DNA from 2 places in the Bacillus sp. JJ1562 genome. Region 2 is predicted to be linked to the other one. Evidence: riboswitches for the same ligand, from Rfam matches in the RefSeq annotation. Region 2 holds a riboswitch; the other holds the start of a gene.
What was found. Region 2 has a riboswitch for S-adenosylmethionine ahead of V7097_RS05505 (YezD family protein). Riboswitches for the same ligand answer to the same signal wherever they lie in the genome.
Positions count from the first base shown of each region.

Region 1: another riboswitch for S-adenosylmethionine. It lies ahead of V7097_RS00630 (sugar ABC transporter substrate-binding protein); the one in region 2 lies ahead of V7097_RS05505 (YezD family protein).

Region 1 covers NZ_JBALOQ010000002.1:116,710-120,885, reverse strand. The annotation lists gene V7097_RS00635 (sugar ABC transporter ATP-binding protein) at 1-587, opposite strand, end outside; gene V7097_RS00630 (sugar ABC transporter substrate-binding protein) at 631-1,707, opposite strand; SAM riboswitch class I at 1,864-2,019, opposite strand; gene V7097_RS00625 (lipoate--protein ligase family protein) at 2,296-3,123, opposite strand; gene V7097_RS00620 (CarD family transcriptional regulator) at 3,243-3,782, opposite strand; gene V7097_RS00615 (CarD family transcriptional regulator) at 4,031-4,176, opposite strand, start outside.
Region 2 covers NZ_JBALOQ010000008.1:105-6,383, forward strand. The annotation lists partial or broken gene brnQ (branched-chain amino acid transport system II carrier protein) at 1-1,141, shown strand, start outside; gene V7097_RS05490 (choice-of-anchor I family protein) at 1,260-2,981, opposite strand; gene V7097_RS26000 (DUF6429 family protein) at 3,251-3,361, shown strand; gene V7097_RS05495 (DUF5381 family protein) at 3,377-3,871, shown strand; gene V7097_RS05500 (hypothetical protein) at 3,992-4,147, opposite strand; SAM riboswitch class I at 4,396-4,496, shown strand; gene V7097_RS05505 (YezD family protein) at 4,632-4,802, shown strand; gene ssuE (NADPH-dependent FMN reductase) at 4,990-5,550, shown strand; gene V7097_RS05515 (LLM class flavin-dependent oxidoreductase) at 5,571-6,279, shown strand, end outside.

The sequences.
Region 1 (4,176 bases), on a different contig from region 2:
CAGCCGACTCCCTTTTCCTTTAACGTTTTTACAATATCAAAAAGGTACTTTGTTTCCTCTATCGATAAAGGCGCAGTTGGTTCGTCAAAAATGATTACCTTTGCTTCATGAGCAAGAGCTCTGGCGATTAGCACTAATTGTTTTTCAGCAAGGGACAGTTCCAACGCTTTCTTTGTCATCGGAATATCCGTTACATTCAATAGTTTTAAGATCGAGGCTGCTTTTTCTCGAAGCTTACTTTTATTGATGAACAAGCCTTTCTCGGTCGAAAAAGTATCAAGTAAAATATTCTCGGCAACGGTAAGCTGCGGTACAATCACAGTGTCAACCTCTTGATAGACACAGTGGATACCGTATGTTTTCGCATCCTTCGGAGAACGAATGTCAATTGGCTCTCCTTCGAGGGTAATTACTCCTGTGTCAAGCTCGTAAGCACCCGATAGAATTTTCATCAGCGTGCTTTTGCCTGCTCCATTTGCACCAAGTAAGGCATGAACCTCACCACTTTCAAGTTCAAAAGAAGCCTGCTCAAGAGCAATCACCTTTCCAAAGCTTTTTGTCATTTCCTTCATTTCAAGTAAAGGCATCTACATATCCTCCTTTACAGAGGACCACGGGCGGTCCTCTTTTTTACTCACCAGCCTCAAGCTTTTTCAACTCGTCTGTGTAGCCCTGTTCGCTTTTACCCCAGCCTTCAATGTACTGGTCAAGCTCCGCAGTTGTGATTTTTTCCGCTGGAAGTGCATCCTTTGTTACGAAAACTGGCTCTAATTTTACGCGTTCAGGTGTTTCATTACCGTTTAGTTTTTGATAGGCAAAACGAACTTGGATGCGTCCGATATCTTTTGGATCAACCGCTGCAGACGCAACCCATGGGCTGTTATCTGCTTGAATCATTTGTAAATCCTCATCACTCATGTCAATTCCGTAAACCTTAATATCTGTACGACCTGCTTGTTCGATGGCACGAACAGCACCTTTCGCAAATTCATCCCATGCTGCCCAAACCGCTGTAATTTGACCTTCCTCAGGATACTGCTTTAATAGAGCTTCCATTTGTGCTTGTGTATCAAGAGCAGTGTTTGCTGTTGCTGCACCAAATGTTGCGATTTCTTTAATGCCATCGTTGCTATCAAGAAACTCTTGGTATGCCAGCTGACGTCTCTCCATTGGCGCGAAGCCCGCAACCCAAATTTTAACGATATTTGCTTCACCACCAGCGTCTTCCGCTAATTTTTCAAGGGTCATTTGTGCCATTTGCTGGTCGCCTTGCTCAAGAACAGTTACACCGTCAACTTCCACTTCTGCATCAAACACAACGACTGGGATTCCTTTGTCGACCGCTTTTTGTACAGAGCTTTGAAGAGCTTCCTTTGTTCCATGGTCAATTAAAATCGCATCAAAGCCTTGGTTTACTGCTGCATCAACGTTTGACGCCATTTTAGCGAGGTCTCCTTCAGATGTAAAAACGGTTGTTTCTCCTGCGAACTTTTTCACTTGTTCTTCAACACCCTCAATATATTGCGCTGAAAAAGTTCCTAAGTTTTGTTGCATGATTAACGCGATTTTTTTGTTTGCTAATGGATGATCTGAATTCTTTACTTCTTCGCCATCAGTTTTTGCTGTTTCATCTGCTACTTTCGGTTGGCAGCCAACTAATACTGCGATAATTAATAATGTAGTAAATAATAGTTTTGTTAGTTTCATTGTTTTTCTCCCCCTATTTTGTATGTAATCTTATTTTTCACATCTGTCTACTCAAGCTGGAAGTCATCACACTCCTGTTATTTGAGGTTTTTTTAAAAAATTAAAAAGCCTCTTTCTTATCAGAAAGAGGCTTGAAGCATACAAAAGTCTTCGCACCTCTTATCTACCAGAAAGAATCATCCTTCTGTTGGAATTAGCACCGTGCCTTGCGGGTCAATACCCGGCGAAAAAATTCGCCCCATTTCACAATGGAATTACGGTCGGTTGCTGGGCGTCATCGGGCCAAATCCCTCCGCCTACTCTTGATAAGAGAAAGTACAGCAATCATATTCATTTAACTTACTTGACGAGAATCATACCACGCAAAAAAACAAAATTCAATATTTTTATTATAAAAAATATTTTAATAATGGAAAAGTTTTTAAAAGTTGTAAGATACCTTTTGTACGAGGATGCAAATGCAATTGACTATGAAGCAATTATCTTATTTAAAACGCATTTCCGGATGATTCATGCGCAATTACGCGCTCCCCCTCCAAGTTCCCCCATAAAAAAAAGGAACCAGGAGAACCGTCCCCCCTGGATCCTTTATAATGCCTTCTCATTCCGATTAAGTACTCGTAAAAAGTTTTGTTCAAATAATGGCATTTCTTCTGCCGAAAGCTGTGAAGCGAAGATGTGCTCACTTTCTTTTTTTAATGTTTGAAGTAATAGTAGCATGACGGTTTGTACAGTGAGGTTAGGGTCGATCAATTCTGTCAAGGAAGCCATCGTTTCCGGCTTCACATCCGGGTAGACAAATTTCGTTTCAGCCCCCTGTAGCCCCATCTCGTAAAATCTTCTGATTATTTCTGCTCGTTCAGAACCACTTCCGGTCACACCTAGATAAATTTGCACAGCCACTCCGTTACGAAGGCGGCGTTGGGATATCCCCGCAAATTTTTTTCCATCTATACTTAAATCATAGCTGCCAGGACAATACGATCCGACAACTTCGCGTGCCACGATATCAACTTCATAGCCTTCAAACATTTTTCGAATCAGCTCAAGCATTGTATCGTAGCCACGATTGATATCAATTCCTTTTTCCGTTTCAGGAAAAATTAGCGAAATGTTTAGTACTCCTTCATCAAGCACCACTGCTAGCCCACCCGAATTTCGTACGATCACACGATAGCCCATTGATTCGAGGAGCTCTATCCCTTCCTCAAGAAAAGGCAATTTCGTATCCTGAATCCCAAGCACAATGGTCTGGTGGTGAACCCAAGATCGCGCTGTGGCTGGTGATTCGCCTTTACCCACAAACGCACAAAGTGTGTCATCTATCGCAAACGATTGTAACGCATCAAATTGATAGCCTAGACTAGATTGATCAATAATCCGCCAGCTCGGCTGGTGTAAAAGACTTTCGGTCATACGGCATACTCCTATTATGTAATAGGACTTTATTATAACACAACTCGGAAACTGTTCTTAAAAATGCACTGTAAATTAAAATATAGAAATCAAAAAAAGAGCCATTATAGCCCAGTTTGTTAGTTAATAAATTTCGCAATTTCAAGGGGTGAGGATTTACTCATTTTCTGACTAATCATTGTATTTACCTTTTTCGATATTGCATCAACTGTTGTCTCCAACGTTATGGCTAACTCTTTGAACAATATTTTTTGATTATGAAGAAGAAGTTTTCGATCATGTTCACTTATTTTCTTATCAGCCATTTCAAGTTCGTATTTTTTACACATCAATGTATTAATTATATTTGAAATTTCTCTTCTATCACCCGATGAAACAATATCAGAATAGTTTCTGTTACGCTCATTTCCGTTTTCAATCCACTGAATTCCTGGTAATTTGAAAGATTCTAAAACCTCCTCTGCCTCGTTTCGGCCGATGATTTTTTTCATCATGATTCGGTCATTATCCACTGGGTTTTGGATAATTAAAGTGTCGTCTTCAATTGGGTGCATTATATAATAATTTCGAGTCGTACCAGCATATGTTTTTTCACATATGTCATCTATTTTACAAATTCCCATTGTTGAATAAATAACTAAATCCCCAATATTAAACATTTTACCAGTCTCCTATCAACGGATTGTCAACTTAATTGACTATATTCATCATACTCCAATTTTCACAAAATGTCAACCTGGTTGACGTTTGAACGTATCTTATGTATACCAAGTAATAAAAAATAACCATGCTTCTAACATGACCATTTCCCATTTTACATCCTTGAAACTGCGTCTCATCATATGATTGAATTTCTGTTTCCACATGCTCCATCCCTGTTGCATCTCGTTGTTCCTTTAGCTTAACTTTACTTACTTAATAAGAGTTCACTCATCTTATATTTAATGTTTCTATCTACCTGATTAGCTATTTCATCGAATGTAGTATCCAATGAAATGGCTAGCTCTTTGTACAATATATTTTGTATATGTAGGAGCAGCCTGCGGTCAGGGT
Region 2 (6,279 bases):
AGCGATTTATATTATCGCTCATGCAGGTGGTACCGTAGATCAATTGACTAAAAAAGTACATCCTAAATTTTCACAATGGATACTGCTAGGCATTATGTTATTTTCAAGCTTTATCGCCATTCCAAGAACAGGGGCTGTTACCCATGAATTAGGTATTCAGGCAGTTTTCCCCTCGATTCCGGCAGCACCTATTGTCATCATTTTCTTCGCGTTAACTTATTATTTTGTAAATGACAGGAACAATGTTATCGATAAATTGGGAGCTTATTTAACACCTGCATTAGTTGTCATTTTAATTGCTATCATCATAAATGGAGTCATAACGCCGGTTGGACAACCAGTGGACACAGATATTTCAAGTAGTTTTGTTAATGCCTTTCTTGGCGGATATCAAACAGGAGATTTATTAGTAAGTTTTATGGTTGCAAGTGTGTTTATTTCACATATTGTTGGCAAAGGATATCGGTCTGAAAAGGAAAGAAATAAAATGACCGCATTTGCCGGGCTCATCGCCTTCACCTTTTTAGTTATCATCTATACCGGGCTTTTATATTTAGGGGCTTCAGGTAGTGGGATGTATCCACAAAACATAGATAGGGCTGAACTATTATTAGTGATTGTAGAAACGATATTAGGTAAAGGTGGGCTTTACGGATTAGGGATCGTGGTGGCATTAGCATGTTTGACTACTGCGATTGGCTTGACTACAGCTGTTGCTCAATTTTTTGATAGTTTAACAAATGGGAAGCTAAGTTATAAAACAACCGCGGCCATCGTTTGCGTCCTTGGCATTACCATTGCATTATTAGGTGTAGATCGAATCATATTTATAGCAACACCGCTTTATCTGGCAATCTACCCGATTTGTATCGTAGTCATATTGGTTGGGATCTTCCATAGGCACTTACCAAACACTGCTTGCTTTCAAGGTGCCGTGTTATTAACGGTGATTATTAGCGTAGCTGAAGCTATGACAGCAGCCGTAAATATACCATTTTTATCTCGTATAATTGGGATGATTCCATTGAGCAGTAATGGGTTCGCATGGTTAATTCCAGCAATAATAGGATTCGTCGGCGGCGCAATGATTGGAAGATTTAAAGAAAAGGAGAAAGCTAAAGAGCATTCGGTTGCTAATTAAGTAGCTTTCTCGTAAATAAAGGTTTATGAAATTAAAACACACGTCCCTCTTCCCAAAGTGATAGGCGACGTGTGTTTTAGGTTTTATGACTACTAATATTGTCGTACTAGATAAATTGTTATTTAAGTTTGTTTTCGTGATTGTTATTCTTTACAGGATGTGTTTTGCCAAGTTTCCCTTGCTTTATTTGGATTTCATTAACAGAAACAGTCCCGCTTACTTCGTTACCAACTAAAACGAGTGGATTTCCAGTAGGACTTTCATTATGTGGAATAAATTCAAGTCCTTCAGGTGATACATCGCCAGCTATCGCTTGAAATTGCGAAAAATCTCTACTATTTATATAGTCTGCAAACTGTGGATTCTGTGGATCGGTAATGTTATATGTCATTACTCCGCCAATTCTCTCAAGTCCTACAAATGCATATACTTGATTGCCGATCATGCCAACTTTCACATCTTCAGGCTCAGGTCCCTTTTTTGCACTGCGCTTATCTAATTCATCATCGTCGTTAGACCAGTTAAATACTTCTGGAAGACGTTCTGCTGTAATCGTTTCAAAATCACTACCACTGTCGTAGACAAGTTCCATTGTATCAGCCTTCCAAATAGAGAAAGAACGTCCTCCTAAAGTATAGATGGCATCATTACCTCGATCAGTTAGTACTTCAAGTTTTTTGTAATCCTTAGAACTTTTCATTCTATCGAATGCAGCTTGTGCATCCTCTGCTGTCATACCTTTAAACAAACTTGTGTTAAGTGTAATTGAATCCTTAACATCTTCAAAATCAGCAACATTAATAAAATCGGAGTCATCCTCAGGCCACTCTGTTGCATCCCCTTCGTTAGCCGTAATGAGATAATCGACACCACGGATGGTTACATGTTCAATCCCGTCTGGCATGTAAGCTCCTAAAATCGGAAGTCTTTCAATGTCTATCTCACCGTTTCTTGCTGCATCCAATTCATTTCCTGCCACGGAGTGGTCTTTATAACCAAGTGATTTAACAGATAACACTTTGCCTTTTTTGATATCAATTGTAGCAATTGCATTATTCTCTTGTAGGGATACATATGCCTTTTTACCATCTTTTGAAACAGCAATGTATTCAGGTTCAAAATCCTTACTAGCATCTTCTTTTTTACCATTATTACGAATATGAACATCATCATCAATTACACTTGTATCATCAAAAGTAAGGTGTGTAACTTTTCCAGATGTCGTTTCAACAATCGTAATCGATCCTTCAGGGTCATCCCCCTGTAGACCTTCACGTGGTTCCCCTTCGTTCGCTGATAAAATGTACTTTCCATTAGATGTTATTTTAACCATGTCAGGTTGAACACCTGCGTCAAACGTTTTTTGAATTTCACCCTCAGGATTCATGACAACAATTTTACCGTTCTTTGTATAATCCGCATCTTGAACGGCGGCAACAATTATATCTTTTGAGCTATTAATATCGATGCTGGTTAAGTCTCCGTATGCAAAAGTATCGGAGTTCACGACGTCTGCAATATTAATAGATTTTTCTTTTTGTAGTTCTTGCACTGTTTCTGTAGAGGTTAAATCTTTAAGGCTGACAATATCAATAGTTTGTCCCTGACCATTAATAGCGTAAAACTTTTGATTGGCAGAATTATATTTAACAATTTCAGCAACGCCGCCATCTTCATTGGAATAACCCATGCTATAGCCTGCAATTTTGTTAACCCCATCTGGATTCGGAATGTCCATTTTTGCATGTGCATGATTACCCGTTATTGGGCTTACTGAACCTAGTAAAAACCCAGCTAAAAGAACTTTACTGAACATTTTAAGCTTTGTATGATTCTTCATCTTATTGCCTCCACATTTCATTTTCTATCAAAATCCAAAATGATTGGACAGATATAAAGATGATACCCTAGCAATATTTCAACAGTATTGTGTAATTGTAAAGAATAATTAGATTCCTTGTTAAAAGATTGTAAGGGAAAAATTGAGTGGAATAACATAGAAATTTCAAAAAATTAAAAATAACCCTTTTGCTTGTAAAATGGTTCGATTGTTCCGAAAATGGGCTTATCCACTCTAGCTTTGCCAGATAGGGTAACATTATAATATTAATAGATGATGAGGATTTTATTCGTGGCAGTATCCGATCTAAATCTATTTATTTTACTGAGGCTGGTATTAGAGTAGCGAAAGCTTTGGTAGAGAAGTACCTAGAGGAATAATAAAGGAGCTTACGCATGGAAAATAATATAAAAATAACGAATGATAGGGTTGAAGTGGTCTTTCTGCCACTATGGGCAGGTTGTATGGTTTTTATTAGTGGGTTAATGACCGTTGCTTCTCTATTTATCCTCTTTTACATTGTACCTAATACAAGTATTTTGAGAGGCTTTTTTGGAATCATCATTGGTATTATCGGTACATTCTTTTGCGGAAGCATACTACTAAAGGTTTTATCCGCTTTACTGAGCGGTAAGGCTTTATTCACGGTTGAAGATGGGAAATTCAAAGGTGGAAACAAAACTATTCCAATCAGGGAAATTAAAGATATCTATTGGGGTGGGGCTTCGTTAAAATATATTATGGTTCAAACCCTAAATAATAAAAAAGTAAAACTTTCTACATACAACCTAGTAAACGAAAAACCTGTAAACCATGTAATCGAAACATATGTCATCCCACACGCAAATCCCGAGCTAAAAAACAACTGGGAAAAAAGAAAGCGAAAATAGGACATTGGGACAGTTACAGTGTCCCCTGTATATTGGCCAGACCCCATAAGTATTAAATTTATGGGGTCTGGCTCTATTTTTTGAGGTAATGTAATCTAATCCGTTGGATGATGATTTGAATTAAATGTCATCCTCTCGTTCCGTGACTACTTTTTCATGTCCACATCGATCACATATAAACCAAGTCGCAATATATCCCCATCCATCTGGTCTCTTCTTTATTTCTTCAAAAACATGTCCTTTTAATTTACAGTTGATTTTCGCTAAAATATCCATCATACAAACCTCCTTCAATTAAAAGTGTTTTTTATCTTATGCTCCAATGCTTGTCATCATTGAATTAAGTTTTCACTACAATCTTTACAAAGGAGTTGATTATATGGACTGACTGGTTCTATTTTGTCTGCACTATGACTAAATGACTAAAAGTTCCCTTTTTTGAAAATTTTTTGATAAAGTAATTGACAGATAGTAATTTTGAGTGTAATTTAATAACAACAAACAACAACTTAATTACCAATTTATTCTTATCCAGAGAGGTGGAGGGACTGGCCCGTTGATACCTCGGCAACAGACATATTGTACTGTGCCAATTCCAGCAAGCGTAAAGCTTGAAAGATAAGAAGAGTGTACTTGAACTATTCGTGTATGCCCTCTTCTTATTAGAAGAGGGTTTTTATTTTGGCAAAATAATCAAATTGCCATACTGGTCAACCAGTGGCAATAATTTGATACAAACCTTTAACAAAGGGGGATTACAATGGCAAAGCTAGATGAATCAAAGGTGAAACATATTTTGTCAACCTTGGAGAACCTTGAATTTGGTTCTATTGTGATTACCGTTCACAATGGGGAAATCACTCAAATTGATGCGACAGAAAAGAAGCGTTTTTCATTGCAAAAACCCATATCTACTCAAAACACTAAATAATTTGCCGATTAGACGACTAAAGGCATCTTTATTTTCAAAGCGTTCATTCATGACGTTTTGGATAAAGATGCCTTTTTTATTCACTTTTTTCTATGAAAGGGAGTTGAAAGTTTCCAAATGACCTCTAGGAAAAAGCATCTGAGATCTTAACAAATGGATTTAAAAATTTACAAGAATACCAGAAAGGATGATCAAATTGAGTGAAATCGTAATTTTATCAGGAAGTCCTTCCGAAAGTTCTAGAACGGATTTGGTTCTACAATACGCTGGAAAGAAGCTTAAACATGAGGGGTTTTCCGTCACGCATGTATCCGTAAGAGATATTCCTTCTGATGACATATTTAATCTGAATTTTGATAGTCCAGCCCTTAAAAATCTAACGTTACTCATCCAAGGGGCAGAAGGAGTGATTGTAGGGTCCCCGGTTTACAAGGCAGCGTACACTGGAGTTCTGAAAGCTGTAATAGATTTGCTTCCCCAAGATGTGTTAGCAAGAAAAACCGTTTTACCAATCATGACAGGCGGAAGCCCAGCACATCTACTTGCGATTGACTTCAGCCTCAAACCTTTATTGGCTGCATTAAAAGGGCAAAGCTTACAGGGAGTTTACTTCCAAGATTGTCAAATCGATAAAACACAAGTAGTAAACCCTATTATCGATGTGAATGTTTTAGAAAGACTGAAAAAGGAGCTTTATTACTTTATTGAAGCAGTTAATCAGAAAAAAGATTTTGCTTTAAAAAACTAATTAAAGAGGAGCTAATTACTATGACAAAGAAAAGAATTTATTTAAATGCATTTGATATGAACTGTGTTGGGCATCAATCTCCTGGCTTGTGGACACATCCAGAGGATCAATCCCATCGCTATAAAGATAGTGAGTATTGGATAGAGCTTGCGAAGCTATTAGAAAAGGGGAGATTCGATGCTATTTTCTTAGCAGATGTACTGGGGCCATATGATGTGTATCAAGGATCTAGAGATGCCGCTATCCGTCAAGGTGCTCAAACGCCAGTTAATGATCCATCACTTATCGTGCCATTAATGTCTGCGGTGACAAAGCATTTAGGCTTCGGGGTTACTGCATCGGTCACACATGAGCATCCTTATACATTTGCTCGCAGGATGTCTACACTGGATCATATTACAAAGGGGCGTGTAGGCTGGAATATTGTTACTTCTTACTTGAAAAGCGCCGCTGTTAATATGGGCTTGGAAGACCAAATTAAACATGATGAGCGCTATGACATTGCCGAAGAATATTTACAAGTGTGCTATAAATTATGGGAAGGTAGCTGGGAGGATGATGCTGTTTTACTAGACAAAGAAAATCGGATTTTCGCAGACCCAAGTAAGGTTCATGACATCAACCATGAAGGAAAGTATTATAAAGTTCCAGGTGCACATTTATGTGAGCCGTCCCCACAAAGAACGCCGGTACTTTACCAAGCAGGAACTTCCGCAAAGGGCCGGACTT